2 regions of the Pseudomonas sp. ASL7 genome follow, and region 2 is predicted to be linked to the other one. Evidence: riboswitches for the same ligand, from Rfam matches in the RefSeq annotation. Region 2 holds a riboswitch; the other holds the start of a gene.
The links. A riboswitch is a leader RNA that binds a small molecule or an ion and turns the genes downstream of it on or off. The one in region 2 is predicted to bind cobalamin.
Positions count from the first base shown of each region.

Region 1 (3,406 bases), 880 kb from region 2:
ACTGGGCGAAGCCGGTGGTATTGAGAATCACCGAGGCGCAGGCTTCATCCAACAGGTCCTCGACCACCGTCAGGCAGCCGGGTTCTTTCAAACTGGCCACCGCAATGGGCAACGGGTTTAACCCCGCTGCCTGCAAGCGCTGGCAGAAAATATCGATGAAACCGGTGTTTGCCGCCTGCAAGTGCGAGCGATAAAACAGCACCGCCGCCACCGGCTGTCCGGCCTGCCAGTCGGCTTGCCAATCGCTCAGTTCAGCGGGGCTTTTGTGCGGGTGGTAGATCGCGGTGCGCGGCAGGGTTTGCGGCTCGGCCCAGCTATAGTCGCGACCCAGCCAACGATTGGCCACGCAGCGGAAAAAATCCAGGGCATTGCTCATGCCGCCCTGACGCAAAAACTGCCAGAGCCGGTCCCGATCGCTGGCAGCCACGGTGCTCAGGTCACTGAGTTCAGGGTCGGGGCGGTCATCCCCCGGCACCAGAATCAACTGCACGCCACGCTGGGACAATTCCACCAGCCGCTCGACGCCGTAACGCCAATAAGCGATGCCGCCATGCAAAGAGATCAGAATCACCTTGGCGTGGCGCAGCACTTCGTCGACATACAGGTCGACCGACGCATGATTTTGCACCTGCATCGGATTTGCCAGGCGCACGCTCGGGTAATCGTCGGGCAATTGCTGCGCGGCTTCGGCGAGCAGCGCGAGGCTGGAATCGCCGCTGCACAGGATCACCAGCTCGGCGGGGGTTTGTCCAAGGTCGGCAATGTTGTCATCCGACACGAAACCGCCGGGCTGGGTCCTGAGCAGGTGCATGGCTTAAACGCTGAGCGCAGCGCGCAGTTGCGCTTCGAGTTGAGCGGCGTCCAGCTCCTGGCCGATCAGTACCAGACGCGTGGTGCGCGCTTCTTCAGCGCCCCACTGACGGTCGAAATGCTTGTCGAAACGCGTGCCCACGCCCTGGATCAGCAGGCGCATCGGTTTGTTCGGAACGGCGGCGAAGCCTTTGACCCGCAGGATGCCGTGCTTGACCACCAGCTGGGTCAGCGCGTCCATCAACAGGCTTTCGTCGGCTTGCGGCAGTTCAATCGAAATGGAATCGAAGGCGTCGTGGTCGTGATCGTCCTCGCCTTCATGGTGATGGTCGTGGTGGCTGTGACGGCTGTCGATGTGTTCTTCGGAGCCGGCACCAAGGCCGATCAACACGTCCAGTGGTACGCGACCGCTGCTGGCTTCGATGACTTTCACCGCGGGCGGCAGTTCTTCGGCGACTTCCAGGCGCACGCGAGCCAGGTCTGCAGGGCTGATCAGGTCGGCCTTGTTGAGAATCACCAGGTCGGCGCTCGCCAGTTGGTCGGCAAACAGTTCGTGCAGTGGCGATTCGTGGTCCAGGTTCGGATCGAGTTTGCGCTGGGCGTCGACCTGGTCCGGGAATGCAGCGAAAGTGCCCGCCGCCACGGCCGGGCTATCGACGACGGTGATGACCGCGTCAACGGTGCAGGCGCTGCGGATTTCCGGCCACTGGAAGGCTTGAACCAGTGGCTTTGGCAGGGCCAGGCCCGAGGTTTCGATGAGGATGTGGTCGAGATCGCCGCGACGGGCAACCAGTTCGCGCATCACCGGGAAGAATTCTTCCTGGACGGTGCAGCACAGGCAGCCGTTGGCCAATTCGTAGACGCGGCCATTGGCTTCTTCTTCGGTGCAACCAATCGCGCATTGCTTGAGGATTTCGCCGTCGATGCCCAACTCGCCAAACTCATTGACGATCACCGCGATACGGCGGCCCTGAGCGTTGTCGAGCATGTGCCGCAGCAAGGTGGTTTTGCCCGAGCCGAGGAAGCCGGTAACGATGGTGACGGGGAGTTTGGCCAGTGTTTTCATCGGATGCCCTTTGGCAAGGTGGCGGGCAAACGGGACGACGACCGGCAACGCGGACGCGCGTGCCTGAAGAGTTCGCCATCGGATCACCCCGCCCGGTTGTAGTGAGAATCTGTATCGAGGCAGGTCTCCTGGCTGACGGTGCGCCGGGCCGTTGGCCTGGCATTCACTGCGCCTTCCCGCGAACCCGTTGGACTGGGTTTGCAGTGGCGTGGCAGCGAACATCACCGTTCACAGTTGCGGGGGCAGCCGCGGCATTGACCGCGTTCCCTTCTTAGCTTCGGCAACCGCCGAAGAACCTCGAAAGCGCAAGGCTACGCATGGTGTGGGGGCGGGTCAATGTCTTGTAGCGCCTGCACCGGCCCCTTCGCGAGCAGGCTCGCTCCCACAGGTGATCGCATTCCCCTGCGGGAGCGAGCCTGCTCGCGAAGAACTCACCTCGGTCCCGAGTTGAGAACCTTTGCCAATTGACGCCCATCCCCCACCCATGCTCTCCTACGCACCTTGTTACGGGTGCCCTTCACAGGGTGAAACGGGAAACCGGTGAATCATGTGCTTTACTCTAAAGCCATGTCAGTCCGGTGCTGCCCCCGCAACGGTAAGCGAGTGAAGAATCAAATCCACTGTGCCAGCAGTTCGGCATGGGAAGGTGATTCTTGCAGGTTTCGGCTGACGCCAAAGCCCCTCGCGAGCCCGGAGACCGGCCCGCAACACAAAGTGACGATTACGTTCACTGAATAACAAACCCGCGGTGGGCGGGCGCTGTTTGAACGTCTGCGTGCCCGACTCGCAGGGGTTTTCCATGCGCTCTATCCACCTGCCGACAGACCAGAGGGAAGCGCCATGTCGACCATCACCAGCACCAACCACAGCACCGCCAGCACCACCACAACCCTGAGCCAACGCCTGATCGCCGCCGTGTGTGCGTCGATTCTTGGCGCTAGCCTTGTGTACTTCGCCGGTTTCTCGCACATTGCTGCGGTGCACAACGCTGCGCACGATACCCGTCACAGCTCCGCTTTCCCGTGCCATTGAGACCTGCTGACATGATCAAGCGTATTGCGCAAACCGCAGGTTTTACCGGGCTGCTGGCCGCCCTGCTACTGACCTTGCTGCAAAGCTTTTGGGTGGCTCCGCTGATTCTTCAGGCGGAAACCTATGAGAAAGCCGCGCCAGCCGTTGAAGTTCATGAACACGCCGGTGCCGCCATGGCCGGCCACACCCACGATGCAGAGGCCTGGGAGCCGGAAGACGGCTGGCAGCGTGTGCTGTCGACCACGGGCGGCAACCTGGTGGTTGCCGTCGGTTTTGCCCTGATGCTCGCCGGTCTTTACACCCTGCGTGCACCGACCAAAACCTCTCAGGGTCTGCTCTGGGGCCTGGCCGGTTATGCGACCTTCGTTCTGGCACCCACACTGGGTCTGCCGCCTGAACTGCCAGGCACGGTCGCTGCCGATCTGGCGCAACGGCAGATCTGGTGGATTGGCACCGCCGCTTCCACCGCTGTCGGTATCGCGCTGATCGTATTCAGCC
Region 1 covers NZ_CM155279.1:1,140,215-1,143,620, reverse strand. The annotation lists gene cobN (cobaltochelatase subunit CobN) at 1-811, opposite strand, end outside; gene cobW (cobalamin biosynthesis protein CobW) at 815-1,876, opposite strand; cobalamin riboswitch at 1,978-2,191, opposite strand; cobalamin riboswitch at 2,368-2,596, shown strand; gene AC1MDT_RS05280 (CbtB domain-containing protein) at 2,717-2,908, shown strand; gene AC1MDT_RS05275 (CbtA family protein) at 2,920-3,406, shown strand, end outside.
Region 1: another riboswitch for cobalamin. It lies ahead of cobW (cobalamin biosynthesis protein CobW); the one in region 2 lies ahead of cobO (cob(I)yrinic acid a,c-diamide adenosyltransferase).

Region 2 (3,406 bases):
GAATACCTTTGCTGTCATCGGGTTTCGGTGGTGCGTTGGTTTCGGCCACCAGCACGTCGCCGTTGGGCAACACATAGAGCCAGCGAGGGTGATCGAGGCCTTCCGCAAAGGCCGCGACCTGAGTTCCGGCGGCTGCAATGGGTTTTGCGCCAGCCGGCCAGCCAATCGCCGGGGCGATGTTCACCGTCGGGATCAGGGTCTTGTTGGGTTCTGGCAGTTTTGGCGACGGACCCGTGCCGTCGGAGACTTGCAGGCTGGCGGTTTCACCACAGCCGGCGAGCCCTCCGGCGAGCGCGATGACAATGATGAGTTGGAGCTTGCACATGCCGGTCGTCCCTATGAATGCCCTATCTATTCATAGAGACGCCGAGAGGATTGAAGGTTCAACCGGTCAGCCGCGTGCTTCCTTGAATAGCACGGCGATGCCCGGGTGATAGTTGCCCGCTTCATTGCGCAATTTTCGGTAAGCGTAGGGGAAATACCAGGCGACGGCGCAGCTGTGTTCCTTCTGCAGGTCGTCGACCATGTCCTGGAGTTCTTCCGGCGTGGCGCCATGCTGGGCCTTTTGCGGCGCGACAAACAGGCAGCCGAGTTTCAGGTCGCTGGCGTAGCTGATTTTCTTCGCGTCGCTGGTGATATCGAGCAAGGCTTGAGTCAGGTTCAGGCTATTGACCCGAGGCCAGCGCTGCGTGGCCTGGAGGTAAGCGCGTTCTTCAGGGGTGGCGATAAACAGATCGGCGCGCGCATTGCGTTCGCCTTCTTCGGTTTGCTTACGGGTCGACGTTTGTTGCAGCGTGACCATTTCCGCCATCCAGGCTGCAGTGGAAAGCAGCCCGAGGTTGGCTTTTTCATCGAACCAATACGGGGTTTCGTTATCGCCGCGCACAGCGTTGTAGCGGTCGATACAGACAAACCAGCGCTCCAGCACCGGGCGCAGGAATTCCAGCTTCGGATTGCTGATGATCATGCCTTGCATGTTGCTCACCCTTGTTATTTTGATTGCGGTTATGGCTCTTTGATATCACTGCTCGCGCTGTGACACAACCTTGGCGTCAGCCGATTGACCGGCGGCAGTATATCGTTCACCGGGGTTCTGTCTTCATTTGACGCTCCACCCCCAACCCTCTAACCTTCGCGGCTTGTTTCAGGTGCTCTGTGACCCTGGTCGACAGAGTGAAACAGGGAAGCCGGTGAGTCATCCCTTCAAACGAAGGGGGTCACGATCCCGGCGCTGCCCCCGCAACGGTAAATGAGTGAAGACTGCGCCTTGAGCCACTGTGTCGACTGTCGACATGGGAAGGCGCGCAGTCCGGCGTATCGCCGCTTATGAGCCCGGAGACCGGCCTGATTCATCCAGCGGCATCACGGTGGGCGATGCCAGGCTTTTTGCCGTCAATTCTTGTGCCTGCCCGCCGTTATCCAGCCTCAACGGAGAGCTCCCCCATGACTGATTCCCCTGATCGTGACGAACGCCATCTGGCGCGCATGCAGCGCAAAAAAGCCGTGATCGACGAACGCATCGCCAACTCCCCGAATGAATGCGGCCTGCTGTTGGTGCTGACCGGCAACGGCAAAGGTAAAAGCAGTTCAGCCTTCGGCATGCTGGCCCGGTCCATGGGCCATGGCATGCAATGCGGCGTGGTGCAGTTCATCAAAGGTCGCAACAGCACCGGCGAAGAGTTGTTCTTCCGGCGCTTCCCGGAGCAGGTGCGTTTTCATGTGATGGGCGAGGGCTTCACCTGGGAGACCCAGGATCGCCAGCGCGATATCGCTGCCGCCGAAGCCGCCTGGGCCGTGTCGCAGCAATTGCTGCGCGATCCGTCGATTGGCCTGGTGGTGCTCGACGAGTTGAACATCGCGCTGAAGCACGGCTATCTGGATCTCGATCAAGTGCTCAGCGATTTGCAGGCCCGTCCGCCGATGCAGCACGTGGTCGTCACCGGTCGCGGCGCCAAGCCTGAGATGATCGAACTGGCCGATACCGTCACCGAAATGGGCGTGATCAAGCACGCGTTCCAGGCCGGGATCAAAGCGCAAAAAGGCGTCGAACTGTGAGTCAACCACGTCATTGCCCGGCGGTACTGATTGCCGCGCCGGCTTCCGGTCAGGGCAAGACCACCGTCACCGCCGCGCTGGCCCGTTTGCATCGCAATCAGGGGCGCAAGGTTCGCGTGTTCAAATGCGGCCCGGACTTTCTCGACCCGATGATTCTCGAGCGTGCCAGCGGTGCGCCGGTGTACCAACTGGACATGTGGATGGTCGGCGAGCAGGAGAGTCGCCGGCTATTGTGGGAAGCCGCTGGCGAAGCCGACTTGATCCTGATCGAAGGCGTCATGGGGTTGTTCGACGGTACGCCGTCCAGCGCGGACCTGGCGCGGCACTTCGGTGTGCCGGTGCTCGCTGTGATCGACGGCACGGCCATGGCGCAGACGTTTGGCGCACTGGCCCTGGGGCTCGCGCGTTATCAGCCGGACTTGCCATTTGCCGGTGTGTTGGCCAACCGCGTCGGCACGCTGCGTCATGCGCAATTGCTCGAAGGCAGCCTGACCGAAGGGCTGCGCTGGTACGGCGCCTTGTCCCGGGAAACCGGGATCGAATTGCCGAGTCGGCACCTGGGGTTGGTTCAGGCCAGCGAGTTGAACGATCTTGATGTGCGCCTCGATGCGGCGGCGGACGCCTTGGCCAGCAGTTGTGAGGTCGCGCTGCCGCCAGCGGTGGAATTCGCCGCCCCGGATGTGATCGCTGCTGAGCCTTTACTGGCAGGGGTGCGGATAGCGGTCGCCCGCGACGAAGCGTTTGCTTTCACCTATGGCGCGAGCCTGGATTTGCTGCGAGCCATGGGCGCCGAGTTGCTGTTTTTCTCGCCGATCCGTGACGCCCGATTACCAGAGGCAGACAGCCTTTACCTGCCGGGCGGTTATCCTGAATTGCACCATCTGGCGCTGTCACAGAATGCCACGATGCTGGCTGCGATCCGTGCGCACCACGTGGCGGGCAAACCGTTGTTGGCCGAGTGTGGCGGCATGCTTTATCTGCTCGATTCGTTGACCGATGTCGAAGGCACTCGCGCTGAGCTGGTTGGCCTGCTGAGCGGTGATGCGGTGATGCAGAAGCGTCTGGCCGCGTTAGCGTTACAAGCGGTCGAACTGCCCGAAGGTGTGTTGCGCGGGCATACCTATCATCACTCGTTGACCAGCACCGAGCTGGAACCGATTGCTCGTGGTTTAAGCCCTAACGGCGGGCGCGGGGCGGAGGCGGTTTATCGTGAGGGGCGGATGACCGCTTCCTACGTGCACTTCTATTTTCCCTCCAATCCGACCGCTGTAGCCGCGTTGTTTGCGCCTGATCATGACACCGCCATCGCGAGCAGGCTCGCTCCCACATTTGAGAGTGTGTTGCCTGAAGA
Region 2 covers NZ_CM155279.1:256,705-260,110, forward strand. The annotation lists gene AC1MDT_RS01185 (PQQ-dependent sugar dehydrogenase) at 1-325, opposite strand, end outside; gene AC1MDT_RS01190 (hypothetical protein) at 392-976, opposite strand; cobalamin riboswitch at 1,130-1,362, shown strand; gene cobO (cob(I)yrinic acid a,c-diamide adenosyltransferase) at 1,444-2,055, shown strand; gene AC1MDT_RS01200 (cobyrinic acid a,c-diamide synthase CobB) at 2,052-3,406, shown strand, end outside.